DNA from 3 places in the Streptomyces sp. NPDC001668 genome. Region 3 is predicted to be linked to each of the others. Evidence: riboswitches for the same ligand, from Rfam matches in the RefSeq annotation. Region 3 holds a riboswitch; each other region holds the start of a gene.
The links. A riboswitch is a leader RNA that binds a small molecule or an ion and turns the genes downstream of it on or off. The one in region 3 is predicted to bind thiamine pyrophosphate.
Positions count from the first base shown of each region.

Region 1: it holds a riboswitch for thiamine pyrophosphate, as region 3 does, so the genes downstream of both, thiC (phosphomethylpyrimidine synthase ThiC) here and thiO (glycine oxidase ThiO) in region 3, are expected to answer to the same signal.
Region 2: it holds a riboswitch for thiamine pyrophosphate, as region 3 does, so the genes downstream of both, ACFYZ8_RS09825 (thiamine ABC transporter substrate binding subunit) here and thiO (glycine oxidase ThiO) in region 3, are expected to answer to the same signal.

Region 1 is NZ_JBIAUQ010000024.1:87,892-94,912, reverse strand. Features, by position in the region: gene ACFYZ8_RS43260 (metallophosphoesterase) at 1-845, shown strand, start outside; gene ACFYZ8_RS43255 (hypothetical protein) at 1,039-1,899, shown strand; gene ACFYZ8_RS43250 (hypothetical protein) at 2,012-2,983, opposite strand; gene thiC (phosphomethylpyrimidine synthase ThiC) at 3,089-4,912, opposite strand; TPP riboswitch at 4,905-5,094, opposite strand; gene ACFYZ8_RS43240 (YibE/F family protein) at 5,590-6,990, shown strand.
Region 2 is NZ_JBIAUQ010000003.1:35,183-42,203, reverse strand. Features, by position in the region: gene tsf (translation elongation factor Ts) at 1-49, shown strand, start outside; gene pyrH (UMP kinase) at 238-996, shown strand; gene frr (ribosome recycling factor) at 1,145-1,702, shown strand; gene ACFYZ8_RS09835 (phosphatidate cytidylyltransferase) at 1,702-2,871, shown strand; gene rlmN (23S rRNA (adenine(2503)-C(2))-methyltransferase RlmN) at 3,478-4,584, shown strand; TPP riboswitch at 4,604-4,711, shown strand; gene ACFYZ8_RS09825 (thiamine ABC transporter substrate binding subunit) at 4,708-5,775, shown strand; gene ACFYZ8_RS09820 (ABC transporter permease) at 5,751-7,021, shown strand, end outside.
Region 3 is NZ_JBIAUQ010000012.1:233,896-240,916, reverse strand. Features, by position in the region: gene ACFYZ8_RS31495 (thiazole synthase) at 80-874, opposite strand; gene thiS (sulfur carrier protein ThiS) at 879-1,079, opposite strand; gene thiO (glycine oxidase ThiO) at 1,076-2,233, opposite strand; TPP riboswitch at 2,231-2,343, opposite strand; gene ACFYZ8_RS31480 (hypothetical protein) at 2,396-2,767, shown strand; gene ACFYZ8_RS31475 (NAD(P)/FAD-dependent oxidoreductase) at 2,800-4,020, shown strand; gene ACFYZ8_RS31470 (Rv2175c family DNA-binding protein) at 4,521-4,892, shown strand; gene thiE (thiamine phosphate synthase) at 4,987-5,637, shown strand; gene metF (methylenetetrahydrofolate reductase [NAD(P)H]) at 5,762-6,685, shown strand; gene ACFYZ8_RS31455 (hypothetical protein) at 6,742-7,021, shown strand, end outside.

The sequences.
Region 1 (7,021 bases), on a different contig from region 3:
ACCCCGCCGCGCAGCCGGAGGAGGGTCCCGGTCCGCTGTTCGTCGTCGGCGACGTCCACGGCTACCTCGACGAACTGATGGCCGCACTCCACGACAAGGGCCTGGTCGACGCCGCGGGCAACTGGTGCGCCGGCACCGCCCGGCTGTGGTTCCTCGGAGACTTCACCGACCGCGGCCCCGACGGCATCGGCGTCATCGACCTCGTCATGCGGCTGTCCGCGGAGGCCGCGGCGGCGGGCGGCTACTGCAAGGCCCTCATGGGCAACCACGAGCTGCTGCTGATCGGCGCCAAGCGGTTCGGCGACACCCCCGTCAACTCCGGCGCGGGCACCGCCACCTTCCAGGCGGCCTGGCTGCTCAACGGCGGCCAGAAGACCGACATGGACCGCCTCCAGGACCACCACCTGCAGTGGATGGCCCGCCTGGACGCCGTAGAGGAGGTCGACGGGCACCTGCTCGTGCACTCCGACACCACCGCCTACCTCGACTACGGCGACTCGATCGAGGCGGTCAACGACACCGTCCGCGAGACCCTCACGCGCAACGACGCGGACGAGGTGTGGGACCTGTTCCGCAAACTCACCAAGCGCTTCTCCTTCCGCGACGAAGGCGGCGCCGACCATGTGCGCTCCCTGCTCGACACGTACGGCGGCACCCGCATCGTCCACGGCCACAGTCCGATCCCGTATCTGCTCGGCGAAGTGGGCTCCGAGGACGGCGAGGACGAATCCGGTCCGGTGGTCGAGGGACCGCACGTCTACGCCGACGGACTGGCCATCGCGATGGACGGCGGGGTGACCATGGCCGGAAAACTGCTGGTCCAGCAACTGCCCCTGGATATCTGAGCATTCACGGGGCAGACATTCCCCCATGGCGGACTGACCGTCGAGAGCGCAGGCCAGAGGCCAATTTCTGGAAACCCCCTGTCACCCTGTGCCGTCACCGCTCTACCATCGGCTTATCCGTAGCAGGCTCCCCTCCGTTTCTGCCCGACGGCTCGTTGGCATGCGAGCCCCAAGCCCTACGGAGCATCGGGGGATGCACATGAACAGCGTTCCGCAGCACCTGCACAGCGAGGACCGCCAGGAGTACGAGCGGATCCTCGACGAGGCGCTGCGCTCCGCACCACACCGTCCCGAACTGGCCGCTGTCGGACAGCGGCTGAACCCCGAACAGCTGCGCACCATGGCGCTGAACGCCACCGCACTCATCACGGCGGCCGCGGCGACCGAGTACCAGCACTACGTGAAGGTCCGCGAGGAACAGCGCCGCCCGGCGCCGTCCACCCTGTCGTCCGTGCACGAACCCGGCCCCGCCGAGTCGGGCACGGGTGCGATGGGGCTCGCCACCACCATGGGAGAGGTCGCCGAGACCGCCGGTGCGGGCGCCGTCGCCGTCGCCGCAGTTCTGACACCTGTCCTCGCCGGCATAGCCGCGGCGATCTTCCTGCTCGTGGGCTACATCCTCCAGATGCTCAGCCCTCCGCCGGCGGTCGCCCCCGCCATGATCACTATCGGATGGGTGTTCGGTGCCCTGACCGCGGTCGCGATCCTGGTCGCCGCCGGCGGCCTGCTGATCACCGCCCTGCGCAACCGGCCCTCGCCGGACGCGGGATACGGCGAGCTGAGCGAGGAGGTGGCGCGGGCCAGGGACGCCTGGCGCGAGGCCCTGCTGGAACGCGGCATCCTCCCCTTCCTCAGGGACGCACTGGCCGACCCGGGTACCGCCGCACTGCACCACACGGCACCGCCCGCACCGACCAGCCGGATGCCCAGCCTCGGCTACGACCGCCCCGGCTTCAGCAGCCCGGACGACGGAGCCTCCGGTGCCCGTCCGAGCTTCACGAGCCCGGACTACACCAGTCCGGACTTCGGGGGGCCGGAACACCAGCCGGAATGACATCCGGCACCGCCCCTCGGCTTGCGCCCCCACCATGGGGAGCGCAAGCCGAAGACCCGGCCGCGGGCCACCCGCCGGCGGTCCGCCGCCCACGGTCGGCGGTTCGCCTGCATCAGTCGACGACCGGCAGGGCGATGATCGCGATGCCCTCCGGCTGCGCTACGGCCAGGCGGATGCCATCCGGGTGCAGGGCGGCAACGGGCGTCGGAATGTGCGTGACCCCGTAGCTGCCGTCTCTCCGGGGCACCTCCACGGTCGGCCATTCCGCCACTACGGCACCCGTCGTGACGTCGATCAGCCGCGGATGCCCGTACAGCGAGACGACCGAGTCGCCCCGGGCGATCAGAGTGCCGATGTGGAAACCGACCCTGCTGCGATGGATCCACCGCTGCGCGGAGAGCGACCACACACCCAACTGCCGTGGGCCCAGGGCAGGCTTCTCCTCGTCGTCGAGGAACTCCTCCCCGGTCGCCACGGCCAGGCGGTCACCGTCGAGCCAGCAGGCCGAGACGACCTCCGCGTCGATGCCCGGGTCCGACGGCAGCACGCCACGGCCATCGAGCACAGCGGGATCCGTCAACGCACCGACCAGGTCGAAGACTTCGACGACCCCGTACGGATGCCAGAACCAGCCGGCCGACAGCAGGTGCGTCCCGTCCGGGCTCACCTCCAGCCGCGAGTGGAAGACGTCCTTCGGATCACGTTCACCACTGGTGAGCCGCTCTCCCGTCTCCGCGTCCTCGATCTCGAGGACGTTGTACTCCTCCGGGCAGTGCACCAGCACCTCGCGGCCGTCCGGCAACGTCCCGAGCGCCACCGGATAGTCGAAGGCATCAGCTTGGTAGTAGCTGCGGTTCAGCTCACGGACGAGCCGGTCACCCTCCAGCAGCAGCGCCTTGGTACCCCGCTCGGCATAGACGACGGAGTAGCGACCGGACGGGGAGACGACGCTCCGGTCGAAGGGAAACCTACGGATGACCGAGGCACACTGCTCCACGCCATCAGGACCCCACCAGCGGCCACCACCGACCACGTCGACCAGATCGTCGCCGTCCCACACCAGCGACTGCGCCTCTTCCGTCACGCTCAGAACGATCAAGACTCCGCCCCCCCTCGTCCCATCCCCGAAACGCACGATGGCGCTGCCCCGAAGCCACCCACCCTCCGGAACAGCGCCAATCTACGGACCTCAGTCCGCCAGCGGCAGGTACACGCGATTGCCGCTCGCTGCGAACTCCTTCGACTTCTGCGCCATGCCCTCCGCGATCTCCTCCTGACTGGCGCCGTGACGGCGGCGGATGTCCTGGGAGATCTTCATCGAGCAGAACTTCGGCCCGCACATGGAGCAGAAGTGGGCCGTCTTGGCCGGTTCGGCCGGGAGGGTCTCGTCGTGGAACTCGCGGGCCGTGTCGGGGTCGAGGGCCAGGTTGAACTGGTCCTCCCAGCGGAACTCGAAGCGGGCGTCGGAGAGGGCGTCGTCCCACTCCTGGGCGCCTGGGTGTCCCTTGGCGAGGTCGGCCGCGTGAGCGGCGATCTTGTAGGTGATGACACCCGTCTTGACGTCGTCCCGGTTGGGCAGGCCCAGGTGCTCCTTGGGCGTGACGTAGCAGAGCATCGCGGTGCCCCACCAGGCGATCATCGCGGCGCCGATGCCGGAGGTGATGTGGTCGTAGGCCGGCGCGACGTCGGTGGTCAGCGGGCCGAGCGTATAGAACGGAGCCTCATCGCAGATCTCCTGCTGAAGGTCGATGTTCTCCTTGATCTTGTGCATCGGGACGTGTCCCGGGCCCTCGATCATGGTCTGTACGTGGAAACGCTTCGCGATCCGGTTGAGTTCCCCGAGCGTGCGCAACTCCGCGAACTGCGCCTCGTCGTTGGCGTCCGCGATCGAGCCGGGCCTGAGGCCGTCGCCCAGCGAGTACGTGACGTCGTAGGCGGCGAGGATCTCGCACAGTTCCTCGAAGTTCTCGTACAGGAACGACTCCTTGTGGTGCGCGAGGCACCACGCCGCCATGATCGAGCCGCCGCGCGAGACGATGCCCGTCTTGCGGTTGGCCGTCAGGGGTACGTACGGCAGGCGCACGCCCGCGTGGACGGTCATGTAGTCCACGCCCTGCTCGGCCTGTTCGATGACCGTGTCCTTGTAGATCTCCCAGGTCAGCTCCTCGGCCCTGCCGTCGACCTTCTCCAGGGCCTGGTAGAGCGGCACCGTGCCGATGGGGACGGGGGAGTTGCGCAGCATCCACTCGCGAGTGGTGTGGATGTTGCGGCCCGTGGAAAGGTCCATGACCGTGTCGGCTCCCCAGCGGGTCGCCCAGGTCATCTTCTCGACCTCCTCCTCGATGGAGGAGGTCACCGCCGAATTGCCGATGTTGGCGTTGACCTTCACCAGGAACCGCTTGCCGATGATCATCGGCTCGATCTCCGGGTGATTGACGTTCGCCGGCAGCACCGCGCGGCCCGCCGCGATCTCCTCACGGACGACCTCGGGAGAGACGTTCTCCCGGATGGCCACGTACTCCATCTCCGGTGTGATCTCGCCGCGGCGGGCGTACGCGAGCTGTGTGACCGCGTTGCCGTCACGACTGCGGCGCGGCTGGCGGGGCCGCCCCGGAAAGACCGCGTCGAGGTTGCGGAGGCCGCCGCGCGGTGAGGTGTGCTTGATCCCGTCGTCCTCGGGGCGCACGGGCCGGCCCGCGTACTCCTCGGTGTCCCCGCGGGCGACGATCCAGTTCTCCCGCAGCGGCACGAGGCCCCGGCGGACATCCGTCTCGGTGAGCGGATCGGTGTACGGGCCCGAGGTGTCGTACAGCGTGACCGACTGCCCGTTGGTGAGGTGCACCTGACGGACCGGCACCCGCAGATCGGGGCGCGAGCCCTCGACGTACGCCTTGTGCCAGCCGATGGACTTCCCGGCCTCCGTGTCGAGCTGGTCGTTCTGCTCGTTCTGGTCGTTCTGCTCGTTCTGGTCGTTCTGCTCGGAGGCAGGCGTGCGCGCGTCCTTGATGGTCATGAGACCTACTCCCTACGCCGGCATTACCCGGTAACAGGTTCGGCGGTCGACGCAGCGGTTTCCGTCTGCCGACGTTTCGTGGGGAACGTCACTCGCTTGAGGTGATGTTCCACGTGAAACATCGCTGGGACGGAGGTCAGCGCCCTCTCAGCCCGGTGCTCCGAGCTCCCGCGTGTACAAAAGGTGGCACCACGCTAGCGTCAATTCGGGCGCGGTGAACAGAGGGCCCCTGTCGTTCTTGCGATGATCGGTCGGTGACCACGACACATCAGCCCCCGTACCCGCCGCCCGAGCCTCCGCGCCGACCGGGCTCCGGAAACGGCCCTGGATACGGCCCGGGCGGCCTGCCCGGAAGAGGGCTCGGAGGTCGGCCGGGAGGTGGGCCCGAGGGTGGGCCGAGAAGTGGCGACGGCCGCACCGATGGACCTGATACCGGTGGCTGGGACGCCTTCGGGCACGGGCAAGGGCACGGGCACGGGGGTGATCCGGGGCACGGGGTCGACGACGGGCACCGGCACGAGTACGGGCCCGGTGTCGGCGGGGGGCCCGGTCAGGGCTCCGGCAGTCATGGGGACGCCGTCGGCGGCGGGCACGGGCGTGGATCGGGTGGTGGTGGCGGTCACGACCACGGCCATGGCTCCGGTGACGGATCCGGCGGTGGCGGCGGCCACGACCACGTGGCAAGGGACGGTAGCCAAGACCACGGCCACGGATCAGGTGGTGGCGGCCACGGTCACTCCCACAGCCATGGCCCGGCGGCCCCCGTCTCCAAGCACCTGCGCAAGGTCATCGCGGCGATCCTGATCCCCTTCGGCGCGGCCGTCGTGGTGGGCCTCGCGGTGCTCTGGCCCGGTGGCGCGCCGGCGCACGAGCGCACCGGGGTCGGCTTCGACCGGCAGACCCAGCAGGCCACGGTCAGCAAGGTCGTGAGCGTCAGCTGCAAGTCGGTGAACGCCTCGGGGGAGGCCCCGACCGGGGACACGTCCACCGCCGAGGGCTCGTCCGCCGAGCAACAGGCGAACGGCACCTGCAAGAAGGCGACGATCCGGGTCGACACCGGCAAGGACACGGGCCGTACCTTCACGGAGATCGTCCAGCCGGACCAGCCGCGGCAGCTGCACGAGGGGCAGAAGGTCGTGGTCGCGTACGAGCCCTCCGCCCCCAGGGATCTCCAGTACTCGGTCACCGATGTGAACCGCCGGATCCCGATGGCCGTGCTCGCCGGCATCTTCGCACTCGCCGTCGTGATCGTCGGCCGGATGCGCGGTGTCATGGCGCTGGTCGCCCTCGCCGTCAGCTTCCTGCTGCTGAACTTCTTCGTCCTTCCCGCCATCCTGCAGGGCTCGAACCCGCTGCTGGTGGCGGTGATCGGGTCGAGCGCCATCATGCTGATCGCCCTCTACATGTGCCACGGGTTGTCGGCCCGTACCTCCGTGGCGGTACTGGGCACACTGATCTCCCTGGTGCTGATCGGCATCCTCGGTTCGGTGTTCATCGACTGGGCCGCGCTCACGGGCAACACCGACGACAACACCGGGCTCATCCACGGCCTGTACCCGTCGATCGACATGAGCGGTCTGCTGCTCGCCGGCATCATCATCGGCTCACTCGGTGTCCTCGACGACGTGACGGTCACACAGACCTCGGCGGTCTGGGAGCTGCACGAGGCCAACCCCACGATGGGCTGGCGCGGGTTGTACCGCGCGGGTATCCGTATCGGCCGGGACCACATCGCGTCCGTCGTCAACACGCTCGTCCTCGCCTACGCCGGCGCCGCGTTGCCGCTGCTGCTGCTCTTCTCCATCGCGCAGTCCAGCGTGGGGACGGTCGCCAACAGCGAGCTGGTGGCGGAGGAGATCGTGCGCACGCTGGTCGGCTCCATCGGTCTCGTCGCGTCGGTACCGGTCACCACGGCCCTCGCGGCCCTGGTGGTCTCGGCCGACCGTCCGGGGGCGGAGACGGTGGGCGTGGCGGCTGGAGCGCCTACGCCTGTACCGGCGACCAGTGCGAGCGCCGGCACAGCCGACAGCCGGCCGGCAACGGGACGCGGAGGGAAGGGACGGCGGCGCAAGCACTGAGAGGGGCCCACGAGCCAGACAGAGGCTCCCG
Region 2 (7,021 bases), on a different contig from region 3:
GGCCGGTGTCACCCTGAAGCGCTTCACGCGCATCAAGGTCGGCATCTGAGTCCGTACCGCGAGCGACGCGCGGGCCCTATAGGGTCGTCAGCAGTCGTCCGGTACGCCGCCACGCACGCGCGTGGCGGACGACAGCAGATCTGACGAGGAGGCCATTGCCGCGCATGGGATGCGAACCAGTTCCCAACCGGCAGTGGCCTTCTTCGTATGTGCAACAGGTGAAAGAGGCGGGATCCCATGACCACCAAGGCCCAGAAGAGCGACGACGGCAAAGTGCGCGGCCGGTTTCTGCTGAAGCTGTCCGGAGAGGCGTTCGCCGGTGGCGGGGGCCTGGGTGTGGACCCCGACGTGGTGCACAAGATCGCCCGTGAGATCGCCGCCGTCGTCCGGGACGGCGCCGAGATCGCCGTCGTCATCGGCGGCGGCAACTTCTTCCGCGGTGCCGAACTCCAGCAGCGCGGCATGGACCGCGCCCGCTCGGACTACATGGGCATGCTCGGCACCGTCATGAACTGCCTCGCCCTCCAGGACTTCCTGGAGAAGGAGGGCATCGACAGCCGGGTGCAGACCGCCATCACCATGGGCCAGGTCGCCGAGCCGTACATCCCGCTGCGGGCCGTGCGCCACCTGGAGAAGGGCCGCGTGGTCATCTTCGGCGCCGGTATGGGCATGCCGTACTTCTCCACCGACACCACCGCCGCCCAGCGCGCCCTGGAGATCGACGCCGAGGCGCTGCTCATGGGCAAGAACGGCGTGGACGGGGTCTACGACTCCGACCCGAAGACCAACCCCGACGCGGTCAAGTTCGACGCCCTCGGATACGGCGAGGTCATCACCCGTGACCTGAAGGTCGCCGACGCCACGGCCGTCACGCTGTGCCGCGACAACAAGCTCCCGATCCTGGTCTTCGAGCTCCTGGCGGAGGGCAACATCGCCCGCGCCGTCAAGGGTGAGAAGATCGGCACGCTGGTGGGCGACCAGGACAGCCGGGACTGACCCGGGGACACACCCGGTCCCTGACCGGGGGATGGACAATGTCCTGCCGGTCGGGAACCGTGCAGGAAGAAGACGCGACGCAGCCGGCCGCCGCCCCCAGGCACATGGAACAGCAGCCGGGCCTACTCAAGACACGCAGGAGCAAGTGGTGATCGAAGAGACCCTCCTCGAGGCCGAGGAGAAGATGGAGAAGGCCGTCGTGGTCGCCAAGGAGGACTTCGCCGCGATCCGCACCGGGCGTGCGCACCCGGCGATGTTCAACAAGATCGTGGCCGACTACTACGGTGCGCCGACGCCGATCAACCAGCTGGCTTCGTTCTCCGTGCCGGAGCCGCGCATGGCCGTCGTGACCCCGTTCGACAAGACCGCCCTGCGCAACATCGAGCAGGCGATCCGCGACTCCGACCTGGGCGTCAACCCGAGCAACGACGGCAACATCATCCGAGTGGTGTTCCCCGAGCTCACCGAGGAGCGCCGCCGCGACTACATCAAGGTCGCCCGGGGCAAGGCCGAGGACTCGCGCGTGTCGATCCGCTCGGTCCGCCGCAAGGCCAAGGACGCGATCGACAAGCTCGTCAAGGACGGCGAGGTCGGCGAGGACGAGGGCCGCCGTGCGGAGAAGGAGCTCGACGACGCGACGCACAAGTACGTCGCCCAGGTGGACGAGCTCCTCAAGCACAAGGAAGCGGAGCTTCTCGAGGTCTGATGAACGACTCTTCCTGGGCGACGCCGCCTCACACCGGGTACTGGGGGCCGTCCGACCAGGGGCCTGTCCAGGGGGCTGCCCCGGCGGGTCCCGCGTACGATGCGCATGACGCGCAGCACACTCGCCCCATGCCCATCGTGCCCGACGGACCCGCTGTACCCCGCTACGGTGACGACCAGGATGACGACCGGGGGGCCGCTCGGCTGAGCGGTCCCTTGTTCCGGGACGAGACGTTCCGGGACGACACGTTCCGTGACGAGACCGCATCGGCGCAGCCCCACCCGGGTGCGCCGCAGAAGCAGAATCCGGAGCCCATGCCCGATGCCCCGCAGCCGGCACCCGCGCCGCAGAAGAAGAGCGCGGGGCGGGACCTGGGCGCGGCCATAGGGGTCGGCGTCGGACTCGGCGTGGTGATCATCGCGTCGCTGTTCTTCGTCAAGGCGGCGTTCGTCGGCGTGATCACGGTCGCCGTGGTGGTCGGACTGTGGGAGCTGACGAAGCGGCTGGAGGAGCGCAAGGGCATCAAGGCGCCGCTCGTGCCGCTGGCGCTCGGCGGGGCCGCGATGGTCGTCGCCGGATACGTCCGAGGCGCCGAGGGTGCCTGGGTCGCGATGGCGCTCACGGCGCTCGCGGTCCTCGTCTGGCGGATGACGGAACCGCCGGAGGGCTACCTCAAGGACGTCACGGCGGGCGTCTTCGCGGCGTTCTACGTCCCGTTCCTGGCCACGTTCGTCGCCATGATGCTCACGGCCGAGGACGGGGCGGCACGTGTGCTGACCTTCCTGCTGCTGACCGTCGTCAGCGACACCGGCGCCTACGCGGTCGGCTGGCGCTTCGGCAGCCACAAGCTCGCGCCGCGCATCAGCCCCGGCAAGACCCGGGAGGGCCTGGTCGGAGCGGTGGCTTTCGCGATGGCGGCGGGTGCGCTGTGCATGGAGTTCCTGATCGACGACGGCACCTGGTGGCAGGGTCTGCTGCTCGGCCTCGCGGTCGCGGCCAGCGCGACGCTGGGTGACCTCGGCGAGTCGATGATCAAGCGCGACCTCGGCATCAAGGACATGGGCACGCTGCTGCCGGGCCACGGCGGCATCATGGACCGCCTGGACTCCCTGCTGCCGACGGCGCCGGTGGTGTGGCTGCTGCTGGTGCTGTTCGTGGGGTCCGGCTGACCGCGGGGTCGTCGCGTACGGCTCCCCTTGTACGGCTTTTCGGCCCCCGTCCTGTTATCAGGACGGGGGCCCGGTCGTCGAGATCACAGGGGCCCATTCTTTGCCTTTCACCAAGGCCGGCTTGGCCCAGGCCAGGTTGGCGCAAATTGTGCGTCAGGGCTTGCTTCGCACAGGTAAAAGGAGCCGTTTCCGCGGAATCTCGTCCGGGATGCTGACCATCGCGTCGGTTTTCGAACGGGGGAGCGGGATGAGTGGGCAGCGCGCACCGCGGCCCCTGGGGGTGGCCGTTCGTGAGCGTCAACGACTGCGGGCGGTCTCAGCGCCGATGTCATCGCCGGGGCGAAGCCCTCGGCCATGGGCCAGGACGCGCTGACGAACGCCGCCACGGGTGCCCTCGGCAACGCGCAGAACCACGGCGTCAACCACGGCCTGGAACAGCACGGCAGCCTCGGCGGGGAACACCTCAGCGACCGGGGGGGGACTGGCGGACGGCGCGCTCACGACACCGTGGGCACCACCGGCCCCGGCAGTCGGGACCCGCAGGTGACCACCCCCACCCCGCTCCGGACTGGGCTCCCGCCGTTGATCTGCCACACTGGAAGGGTTATGCCTGCACCCGGAGAACTCACTTTCGTCGCCCCCCGCGGAGCCCAGAAGCCGCCGCGGCACCTCGCCGATCTCACGCCCGCCGAGCGCAAGGAGGTCGTGGCGGGGATCGGGGAGAAGCCGTTTCGTGCCAAGCAGCTCTCGCAGCACTACTTCGCGCGGTACGCCCACGACCCGGCGGAGTGGACGGACATCCCGGCCGGTGCGCGCGGGAAGCTGCAGGAGGCGCTGCTTCCCGAGCTGATGACCGTCGTACGGCATCTGTCGACCGACCAGGGCACCACGCGCAAGACGCTGTGGCGGCTGTTCGACGGGACGCTCGTGGAGTCGGTGCTGATGCGGTACCCGGACCGGGTGACCATGTGCATCAGTTCGCAGGCCGGGTGCGGGATGAACTGTCCCTTCTGTGCCACCGGGCAGGCGGGTCTTGACCGCAATCTGTCCACCGCCGAGATCGTCCACCAGATCGTGGACGGGATGCGGGCGCTGCGGGACGGAGAGGTGCCGGGCGGGCCCGCGCGGCTGTCCAACATCGTCTTCATGGGCATGGGCGAGCCGCTCGCCAACTACAAGCGGGTGACCCAGTCCATTCGCGCGCTCACCGATCCCGCTCCCGACGGGCTCGGGCTCTCGCAGCGCGGCATCACCGTGTCGACCGTCGGGCTGGTGCCCGCCATCCACCGGTTCGCCGACGAGGGCTTCAAGTGCCGGCTCGCGATCTCCCTGCACGCGCCCGACGACGAGCTGCGCGACACCCTCGTCCCCGTGAACACGCGGTGGAAGGTGCGCGAGGTCCTCGACGCCGGGTTCGAGTACGTCGAGAAGTCCGGGCGGCGGCTCAGCATCGAGTACGCGCTCATCCGGGACATCAATGACCAGGCGTGGCGCGGTGACCGGCTCGGGCGGCTGCTCAAGGGCAAGCCCGTGCACGTCAACCTCATCCCGCTGAACCCCACCCCCGGGTCCAAGTGGACGGCCTCCCGGCCCGAGGACGAGAAGGCGTTCGTCGAGGCCATCGCCGCCCATGGTGTGCCGGTGACGATCCGGGACACCCGTGGGCAGGAGATCGACGGGGCCTGTGGTCAGCTCGCGGCCACCGAGCGGTAGTCTGACGGACGTACATCTTCATATCCGACAGGGGAGCGCCACAGCGCTGAGAGTGCGGCAATCGGGCCGCAGACCCTCTGAACCTCGCCCAGGTCATTCTGGGTAGGAAGTTCGGTCATCACCGTGAACAACAAGAAGTTTCTTGCTGCCGTCGTCGGCCTCGGCCTGGTCACGCTGTCCGCGTGCGGATCGTCCGACGGCGACCAGTCCTCCGGCTCCAAGACCGTCACCCTCGTCAGCCATGACTCCTGGGCCGTCTCCAAGAGCGTCCTCGCCGACTTCGAGAAGAAGTCCGGCTACAAGGTGAAGGTCCTGGAGGACGGCGATGCCGGGCAGGCCGTCAACAAGGCCATCCTCACCAAGGACAACCCGCAGGGCGACGTCTTCTTCGGCGTCGACAACACCCTGCTCTCCCGCGCGCTCGACAACGGGCTCTTCCAGTCGTACGCGGCGAAGGGTGCCGATCAGATCAAGGCGGGGTACCGGGTCGACGGGGACAAGGTCACGCCCATCGACACCGGTGACATCTGCGTCAACTACGACAAGGGCTGGTTCACCGAGCACAAGGTCCAGCCGCCGACGTCGTACGACGACCTGATCAAGCCCGCCTACAGGAACCTCCTCGTCACCGAGAACGCCTCCACCTCCTCGCCCGGCCTCGGCTTCCTGCTCGGGTCCGCCGCCAAGTACGGCGACGACGGCTGGCAGGGCTACTGGAAGAAGCTCAAGGCCAACGGCGTCAAGGTCGTCGACGGCTGGGAGCAGGCCTACAACGAGGAGTTCTCCGGGTCGGCCGGCGGCAAGAAGGCCAAGGCCGACCGGCCGCTCGTCGTCTCCTACGCCTCTTCGCCGCCCGCCGAGGTGATCTACGCCGACCCGAAGCCGAAGACCGCGCCCACCGGGGTCGCCGACGGCACCTGCTTCCGGCAGATCGAGTACGCCGGGCTGCTGAGCAACGCCAAGAACACCAAGGGCGGCAAGGCCTTCCTGGACTTCCTGCTCACCAAGGAGTTCCAGCAGGACATGCCGCTCAACATGTTCGTCTATCCGGTGGTGCGGGGGGCCTCGGTGCCCGCCGAGTTCACCCAGTACGGCCCGCAGGCCAAGGATCCCGAGACCATGGACCCGGCGAAGATCGCCGAGAACCGTGACGGCTGGGTCAAGTCGTGGACCTCACTCGTACTGAAGTAGCCACTCGGCGCAAGGGGAGCGCGGCGCGGCTCGGGCTCATGGCCGTGCCCGTCGCGTTCTTCGCCGTCTTCTTCGCCTGGCCCGTCGCCGCGATCATGGCGCGCGGGCTCAAGACCGGCGGGAGCTGGCAGTTCGGCCGGATCACCGACGTCCTGACCCAGCCGGACATCCGGCACGTCCTGTGGTTCACCACCTGGCAGGCGCTCGCCTCCACCGCGCTCACGCTCCTGATCGCACTCCCCGGCGCGTACGCCTTCGCGCGCTTCGACTTCCCCGGCAAGCAGGTCCTGCGGGCCGTGGTCACCGTCCCCTTCGTGCTGCCGACGGTCGTCGTCGGTACGGCCTTCCTGGCGCTCGTCGGAAGGGGCGGCCTCACGGACGACCTCTGGGGCGTACGGCTGGACACCACCGTGTGGGCGATCCTGCTCGCGCACGTCTTCTTCAACTACGCGGTCGTCGTACGGACCGTCGGCGGGCTGTGGGCCCAGCTGGACCCGCGCCAGGAGGAGGCCGCGCGGATGCTCGGCGCGTCCCGGCTGACGGCCTGGAGGACGGTCACCCTGCCCGCGCTCGCGCCCGCCGTGGCCGCCGCCGCGCTGATGGTGTTCCTCTTCACCTTCACCTCCTTCGGCGTGGTGCAGATCCTCGGCGGGCCGACCTTCTCGACCCTCGAAGTGGAGATCTACCGGCAGACCTCCGAGATCTTCGACCTGCCCACGGCCGCCGTGCTGACGCTGATCCAGTTCGTGGCGGTGGGCGCGGTCCTCGCCCTGCACGCGTGGACCGTACGGCGCCGGGAGAGCGCGCTGCGGCTCGTGGACGCGTCCGGCACCGCCCGGCGGCCGCGCGGGGCGGGGGAGTGGGGGCTGCTGGCCGGGGTCGTGGGCAGTGTCGCCGTACTCCTGCTGCTGCCGCTCGCCGTGCTGGTGCAGCGGTCGCTCGACGCCCCCGGCTTCGGCTACTACCGGGCGCTGACCAGCGCCGACGGCGGGGTGTTCCTGGTCGCGCCGATCCAGGCGGTCGGGAACTCGCTGGAGTACGCCCTCGCGGCGACCGCCATCGCGGTGCTGGTCGGGGGCCTCGCGGCGGCGGCGCTCACGCGGCGGGACGCGGGGCGGTTCGTACGGGGCTTCGACGCGCTGCTGATGCTGCCGCTCGGGGTGTCCGCGGTGACCGTCGGCTTCGGGTTCCTGATCTCGCTCGACGAGCCGCCGCTGGACCTCAGGCAGTCCTGGATCCTGGTGCC
Region 3 (7,021 bases):
TTCGGCGGATTTGGCGGCTGTACTGCAGCTGACCTGTGACGGAGGTCGCACCTGCCCGTGTCCAAAGTCGAACGCGTGTTCAGAATGCCGGGCGTTCCGGATCCAGTACGGCCCTGCCCTCCACGGGGGACGACGCCTCGGCGAAATGCCGCCGGGGGATGCGCCCCGCCCGGTACGCCAGCCGCCCCGCCTCCACCGCGTGCCGCATCGCGTGCGCCATCAGTTCCGGTTCCTGGGCCCGCGTCACCGCCGAGGCGAGCATCACACCCGCGCACCCCAGCTCCATCGCCAGCGCCGCGTCGGACGCCGTGCCCGCCCCCGCGTCCAGGATCACCGGTACGCGCGCGTGCTCGACGATCAGCTGGAAGTTGTGCGGGTTGCGGATGCCGAGCCCGGATCCGATCGGGGAGCCCAGCGGCATGATCGCCGCGCAGCCCACGTCCTCCAGCCTGCGGGCCAGCACGGGGTCGTCGTTGGTGTACGGCAGCACCGTGAAGCCGTCGTCCACCAGGGTCTCCGCCGCGTCCAGCAGCTCGACCGGGTCCGGCAGCAGGGTGCGCTCGTCGGCGATGACCTCCAGCTTGACCAGGTCGGTGCCGAGCGCCTCGCGCGCGAGGCGGGCCGTCAGGACGGCCTCTCCCGCCGTGTAGCAGCCCGCAGTGTTAGGGAGGACCCGGATGCCGAGCTTCTCCAGCACGGACAGCACCGAGCCGTGCACCGAGGGGTTCACGCGCCGCATCGCGACCGTCGTCAGCTCGGTGCCGGAGGCGACCAGCGCCCGCTCCAGCACCTCCAGGCTGGGCGCCCCGCCCGTGCCCATGATCAGCCGGGACGAGAAGGACGTACCGGCGATGACAAAGGGATCGTCGGCCATGGGGTCAGCCTCCTTGGACGGCGGTGAGGACTTCCACGCGGTCTCCCTCGGCCAGGGGCGTCGAAGGCCACTGCGCGCGCGGGACGACGGTCTCGTTGAGTGCGGCGGCCACTCCGGAGGGCGCCGGCGTCAGGGCCCGTACGACGGTGTCGAGAGCCGTGCCGGGCGCGAACTGGCGCGGCTCCCCGTTGACGGAGATGTTCATGCCGGCTGCTCCACGGACTCCAGGAACCGCCTCGGGGTGAACGGGCGGGCCACCTCCGGCAGTTCACCGGTCGTCAGCGCGTGCGCCAACGCGTCCCCGGTGACCGGCGTCAGCAGCACGCCGTTGCGGTAGTGGCCGGTGGCCAGCAGCAGACCGGGAAGGTCGGTGGGGCCGAGCAGCGGGGCGTTGTCCGGGGAGCCCGGGCGCAGTCCCGCGCGGGTCTCCGTCAGCGGCAGCTCGGTGATGCCGGGGACCAGTTCGTGCGCGTCCCGCAGCAGTTCGTACACCCCGCCCGCGGTCACCGTCGTGTCCCAGCCCAGCTCCTCGCTGGTCGCGCCGATCACCAGCTCGCCGCTCTCGCGCGGGACCAGGTAGACCTGGCTGCCGCGCACGACGGCCCGCACGGTACGGCTCAGGAAGGGCGCGTGGCGCGGCGGCACGGTCAGGCGCAGCACCTGGCCCTTCACGGGCCGTACGGGAGGCAGGAGGGCCTGTGGGACCCCTTCCAGGCGGCCGCTGAGGCTTCCGGCGGCGAGCACCACCTGGTCCGCCCCCAGTTCCTCGCCGTCCGTGGTGGCGACCCCGGCGGCCCGCTCCCGTACGACGAGCAGACGCTGGGCCCATGCGCGGTGGAACACCACGCCCGCCCGCTCACAGGCGGCCAGCAACGCGCGCGTGAGCCGGCGCGGATCGATCTGGTGGTCCCCGTCCACCCGCAGTCCGCCTCGTACCCCGGGTGCCAGCATCGGTTCCAGGCGCCGGCACTCCCGGCCGGACAGCCACTCCGACTCCAGCCCCGACTGCCGCTGGAGCGCGTGCAGTTCACGCAGATGGGCGCGGTCGTCGGCGTCCAGGGCGACGGCGAGCGTGCCGCACCGGCGGTAGCCGAGGTCGTGCCCGGTCAGCTCGGTGAGTTCGGCCGCGAAGTCGGGATAGCGGTGGGCCGAGGCGAGGTTCAGGCCCAGCAGGGTCTGCTCGCCGTAGTGCAGTTCGGTGACCGCGGCCAGCATCCCGGCGGCCACCTGGGCGGCCCCGCCGCCCGGTTCGGGGTCCACGACGGTCGCGGTGAGACCGCGCTGCGCGGCCCGCCAGGCCGTGACCAGGCCGATGATGCCGCCCCCGATGACGAGGACGTCAGACGTACGTGAGGACATGGGCGTCCAGCCCCTCCCTTCGCCGGCATGACCCGGATCAGGTTCGTACGGTCGGAGGCCGCCCAGCCTCCCTCTCAGCCCGGTGCGTCCGGGCTCCCGCGAGTGCTCTACGTTGGCCACCCTAGCCGTTCGTTCCACGCCTCTGTAAGGGAGCCTCGCCCCATGCCCCGCTCGCTCGACGGCCTCGTCCTCGCCCCGGTGGCCGATCAGTCCCCCGGTCAGGTGGGTACACGGACCCGGTTCACCTACCACGAGAAGGACGGGCAGATCTGGGCCGAGTACGCGGGCGGTGACGTCGTGCGCGGGCACCTCGTCGGCACGCGCGCGGGGGACCGCCTCGACTTCCGGTACGTCCAGCTCAAGCACGACGGGACGACCTCCTCCGGGCACTGCGTCTCGACCGTCGTGGAGCTCGCCGACGGCCGGGTGCGGCTGGAGGAGACGTGGGAGTGGGAGTCGCAGACAGGCAGCGGGACGAGCGTGGTGGAACAGGTCGGCGAGGCTGTGCAGCAGGTCACGGCGCACGACTCCTGACTGACTGATTGTCAGTTGACTATGGTGATCAAATGAGCGAGCAGACGCAGGCGCGGGCGCAGCGGCGGGTGGTCGTGGTCGGGGCGGGCATGGCCGGGGTGCAGACCGCGGTCGCCCTGCGCGAACAGGGCTTCTCCGGAACCGTCACGCTCATCGGCGCGGAGCCCCACCAGCCGTACGACCGTCCGCCGCTCTCCAAGGCCGTACTGCTCGGCAAGGCCGAGGGCTCCGCCTTCGACGTGGACTTCGACGCCCTCGGCATCGAACTGCTGCTCGGCCGCGAGGTGCTGGGCGTGCGCCCCGAAGCGCACCAACTGGACACCGAGGCCGGGCCCGTCCCGTACGACATCCTGGTCCTCGCCACCGGCGCCGAACCGATCCGGCTGCCCGGCACCGAGGGCGTGCCCGGGGTGCATCTGCTGCGCACCCTGGACGACGCCGAGCGGCTGCGCCCCGTGCTCGCCCGGCAGCACGACGTCGTGGTCGTCGGCGCGGGCTGGATCGGCGCCGAGTTCGCCACCGCCGCGCGCGAGGCGGGCTGCGCGGTGACGGTCGTGGAGGCCGCCGACCGGCCGCTGGCGGGCGCGCTGCCCGCCGAGGTGGCCGCGCCGATGACCTCCTGGTACGCCGACGCGGGCGCCGTGCTGCGCACACACGCGCGCGTGCAGCGCGTCGAGCCCGGCGCGGTCGTCCTGGACGACGGCTCCCGGGTGCCCGCGGGCGCGGTCGTGGTCGGCATCGGCGCCCGGCCCGCCACGGCCTGGCTCGCCGGCTCCGGCATCGAACTCGGCGCCCACCGCGAGGTCGTCGCCGACGAGCGGCTGCGCACCTCCGTGCCGGACGTCTACGCGGTCGGCGACTGCGCCTCCTTCCCCTCGGGCAGGTACGGCGAGCGCCTGCTGGTCCACCACTGGGACAACGCCCTCCAGGGCCCCCGCACGGTGGCCGCCGACATCCTGGGCGAGACCCCCACGGTCTACGACCCGGTCCCGTACTTCTGGTCCGAGCAGTTCGGCCGCTTCGTCCAGTACGCCGGCCACCACGCGTCCGCCGACACGACCCTGTGGCGCGGTGAGCCGTCGGGACCCGCCTGGACGGTGTGCTGGCTGCGCGAACACCGCCTGGTGGCCCTCCTCGCGGTGGGCCGCCCCCGCGACCTGGCCCAGGGACGACGGCTCATCGAGGCGGGCACGACGATGGCCCCGGAGCTGCTGGTGGACCCGGCGAGGCCTCTGAAGGCGGCGACGGCATAAGGGCGGGTGACGGCCCGGACTCGGCGGGGACAGGTGGCGGGGACGGGTGGTGGGCGGCTCGGGCTGCCCACTGCCGACTGCCGACTGCGGCGTTCGGGGCGGTGTCCGTCGGTGCTCGGTGCTCGGTGCTCGGTGGCCGGGGTTGGGTGGGGCTTCTGCAGGTGGCTGTGACGCAGGCGGCGGCTGGGCTTGAGTTGCCTGCTGCGACCTGGCGGGCGGTGTCTGTCGGTGCTCGGTGGCCGGGACTCGGCGAGGCCCCCGGAGCCGGTTTCGCGTGGGCGAGGGCAGCCCGAGCCACCCGCCCCCGCCGCCTACAAGAGCCCGCCGAGTCCCGGAGCACCACCCACCGGCGGGGGCCGAATCCGCCGGGGCCCGAGACCCCGAAACCGTCTGATTCACCTGAACCAGCAGCAGCCCGTACCCGGCGATCACACCCCCCGTTCCCCCGCCGGAGGCGCCCCGGCTTCCGACTGTCAGTGCGGGATGGCACGCTTAATCCCGTGACCGAGATTGACGCAAAGATCGATGCTCTCGTCCCCGCCTGGCTCACCCTCCCCGACATCGCAGAGATGCTCGATGTCGAGGTGACGCGTGTGCGGCAGCTGGTCAAGGAGGGCCAGCTCATCGCCGTACGCCGTGGTGAGAACCGCGCGCTGCACGTCCCCGCCGCCTTCATCGACGGAGCCGAGCAGAAGGTCGTCAAGGGCCTGACCGGGACCTTGACGCTCCTGAGGGACGACGGTTTCTCCGACGAAGAGATGCTGGAGTGGCTCTTCACCCCCGATGACAGCCTGCCCGGCACCCCCGCGCAGGCCCTGAGCGAGAATCGCGGCACGGAGGTGAAGCGCCGGGCCCAGGCGCTCGCCGTCTGAACCGAACAGCATCGGCGTACGGGCCGTGACCGCCGGGGCCACGGCCACGGACCAGTGCGGCCCGTACGCCACCGAACCCGGGGGAGACACACGCATGCCCGACACCGCCCGCACCCAGCTCGCCGACGCCCGTCTCTACCTCTGCACGGACGCCCGCAGGCGCCAGGGCGACCTCGCCGAGTTCCTGGACGCGGTCCTGGCAGGCGGCGTCGACATCGTGCAACTGCGGGACAAGGGCATGGAGGCGGCCGAGGAGCTGGAGCACCTCCAGGTCCTCGCCGAGGCCTGCGCGCGGCACGGCAGACTCCTCGCGGTCAACGACCGGGCCGACGTCGCCCACGCGGCCGGTGCCGACGTACTGCACCTCGGCCAGGGCGATCTGCCCGTCCCGGCCGCCCGCTCGATCCTCGGCGACGACATCCTCGTCGGCCGCTCCACCCACGCCGAGGCGGAGGCCGCCGCGGCCGCGGTGCAGGACGGCGTGGACTACTTCTGCACCGGCCCCTGCTGGCCGACCCCCACCAAGCCCGGCCGGCACGCCCCCGGCCTCGACCTGGTCCGGTACACCGCCGCCCTCGGCACCGACCGCCCCTGGTTCGCCATCGGCGGCATCGGCCTCGGCAACCTCGACGAGGTCCTGGAAGCCGGGGCCCGCCGGGTCGTGGTCGTCCGGGCGATCACCGACGCGGACGACCCGGGCGCCGCCGCCGCGGAGTTCGCGAAGCGGCTGCGTGACACAGAGTGAGGGGCCCGTCGATGGCCGGTCGCATGATCGGCCCGGTGTCCGAGGGGTGGACAACAAGTCGACAAAGCGGGCAAATTTCCGTGATCTGGTTGGGTGACCGCTGCCCCCTGGCTAACCTGCCGGTATGGCCCTAGGAACCGCATCCACCAGGACTGACCGCGCACGCACGGTGCGCGACATGCTCGCCGCCGGCAAGACGACGTACTCCTTCGAGTTCTCGGCGCCGAAGACCCCCAAGGGTGAGCGGAACCTGTGGAGCGCGCTCCGGAGAGTCGAGGCGGTCGCCCCGGACTTCGTCTCCGTCACCTACGGCGCCGGCGGCTCCACCCGCGCGGGCACCGTCAAGGAGACCCAGCAGATCGTCGCGGACACCACCCTCACCCCGGTCGCCCACCTCACCGCGGTCAACCACTCCATCGCGGAACTGCGCAACATCATCGGCCAGTACGCCGACGCCGGGATCCGCAACATGCTCGCCGTGCGCGGCGACCCGCCCGGCGACCCCATGGGCGACTGGCTCGCCCACCCGCAGGGACTGACCTACGCCGCCGAACTCGTCCGGCTCATCAAGGAGTCGGGCGACTTCTGTGTAGGTGTCGCGGCGTTCCCGGAGATGCACCCGCGCTCCGCCGACTGGGACACCGACGTCGCCCACTTCGTCGACAAGTGCCGCGCCGGCGCCGACTACGCCATCACCCAGATGTTCTTCCAGCCGGAGTCCTATCTGCGGCTGCGTGACCGAGTCGACGCCGCGGGCTGCGCGACTCCCGTGATCCCGGAGATCATGCCCGTGACCAGCGTGCGGATGCTGGAGCGGCTTCCGCAGCTCAGCAACGCGATCATCCCCTCCGCCCTGGAAGAGCGGATCCTCACAGCAAAGGACGATCCGGCCGCTGTACGCTCGATCGGGATCGAGTTCGCCACGGAGTTCTGCGCACGGCTGCTGTCCGAGGGAGTGCCCGGACTGCACTTCATCACGCTCAACAACTCCACGGCATCGCTGGAAATCTACGAGAACCTGGGTCTGCACCATCCACCGCAGGCCTAGACCGGCCGCACGGACATACGACACACTGCGTAGCGGTCACTGGGAGAGGGGCGTACATGGGCTGGACGGTCCTCTACATCGCGTTCGGATTCGTCGCGCTGTGGCTGCTCGGCGAGGTGCTGCTGCAGTACAAGGCGCGACTGCGCTGGCGGCTGCTCGCCTTCGTCGGCTTCCTCGGCGTGGTTTTCGGCGTGCTGATCCCGTCGGTGATCGTCATCGGCCTGGGCGCGATCGCCTTCGCGGTCGGCCAGACCTACGTCACCCTGTCCTTCCGCCGCGGCTTCGAACAGGGCTGGGCGGTCAATCCGCCGGCCGCGCTCGGCGGTCTGACCGGCG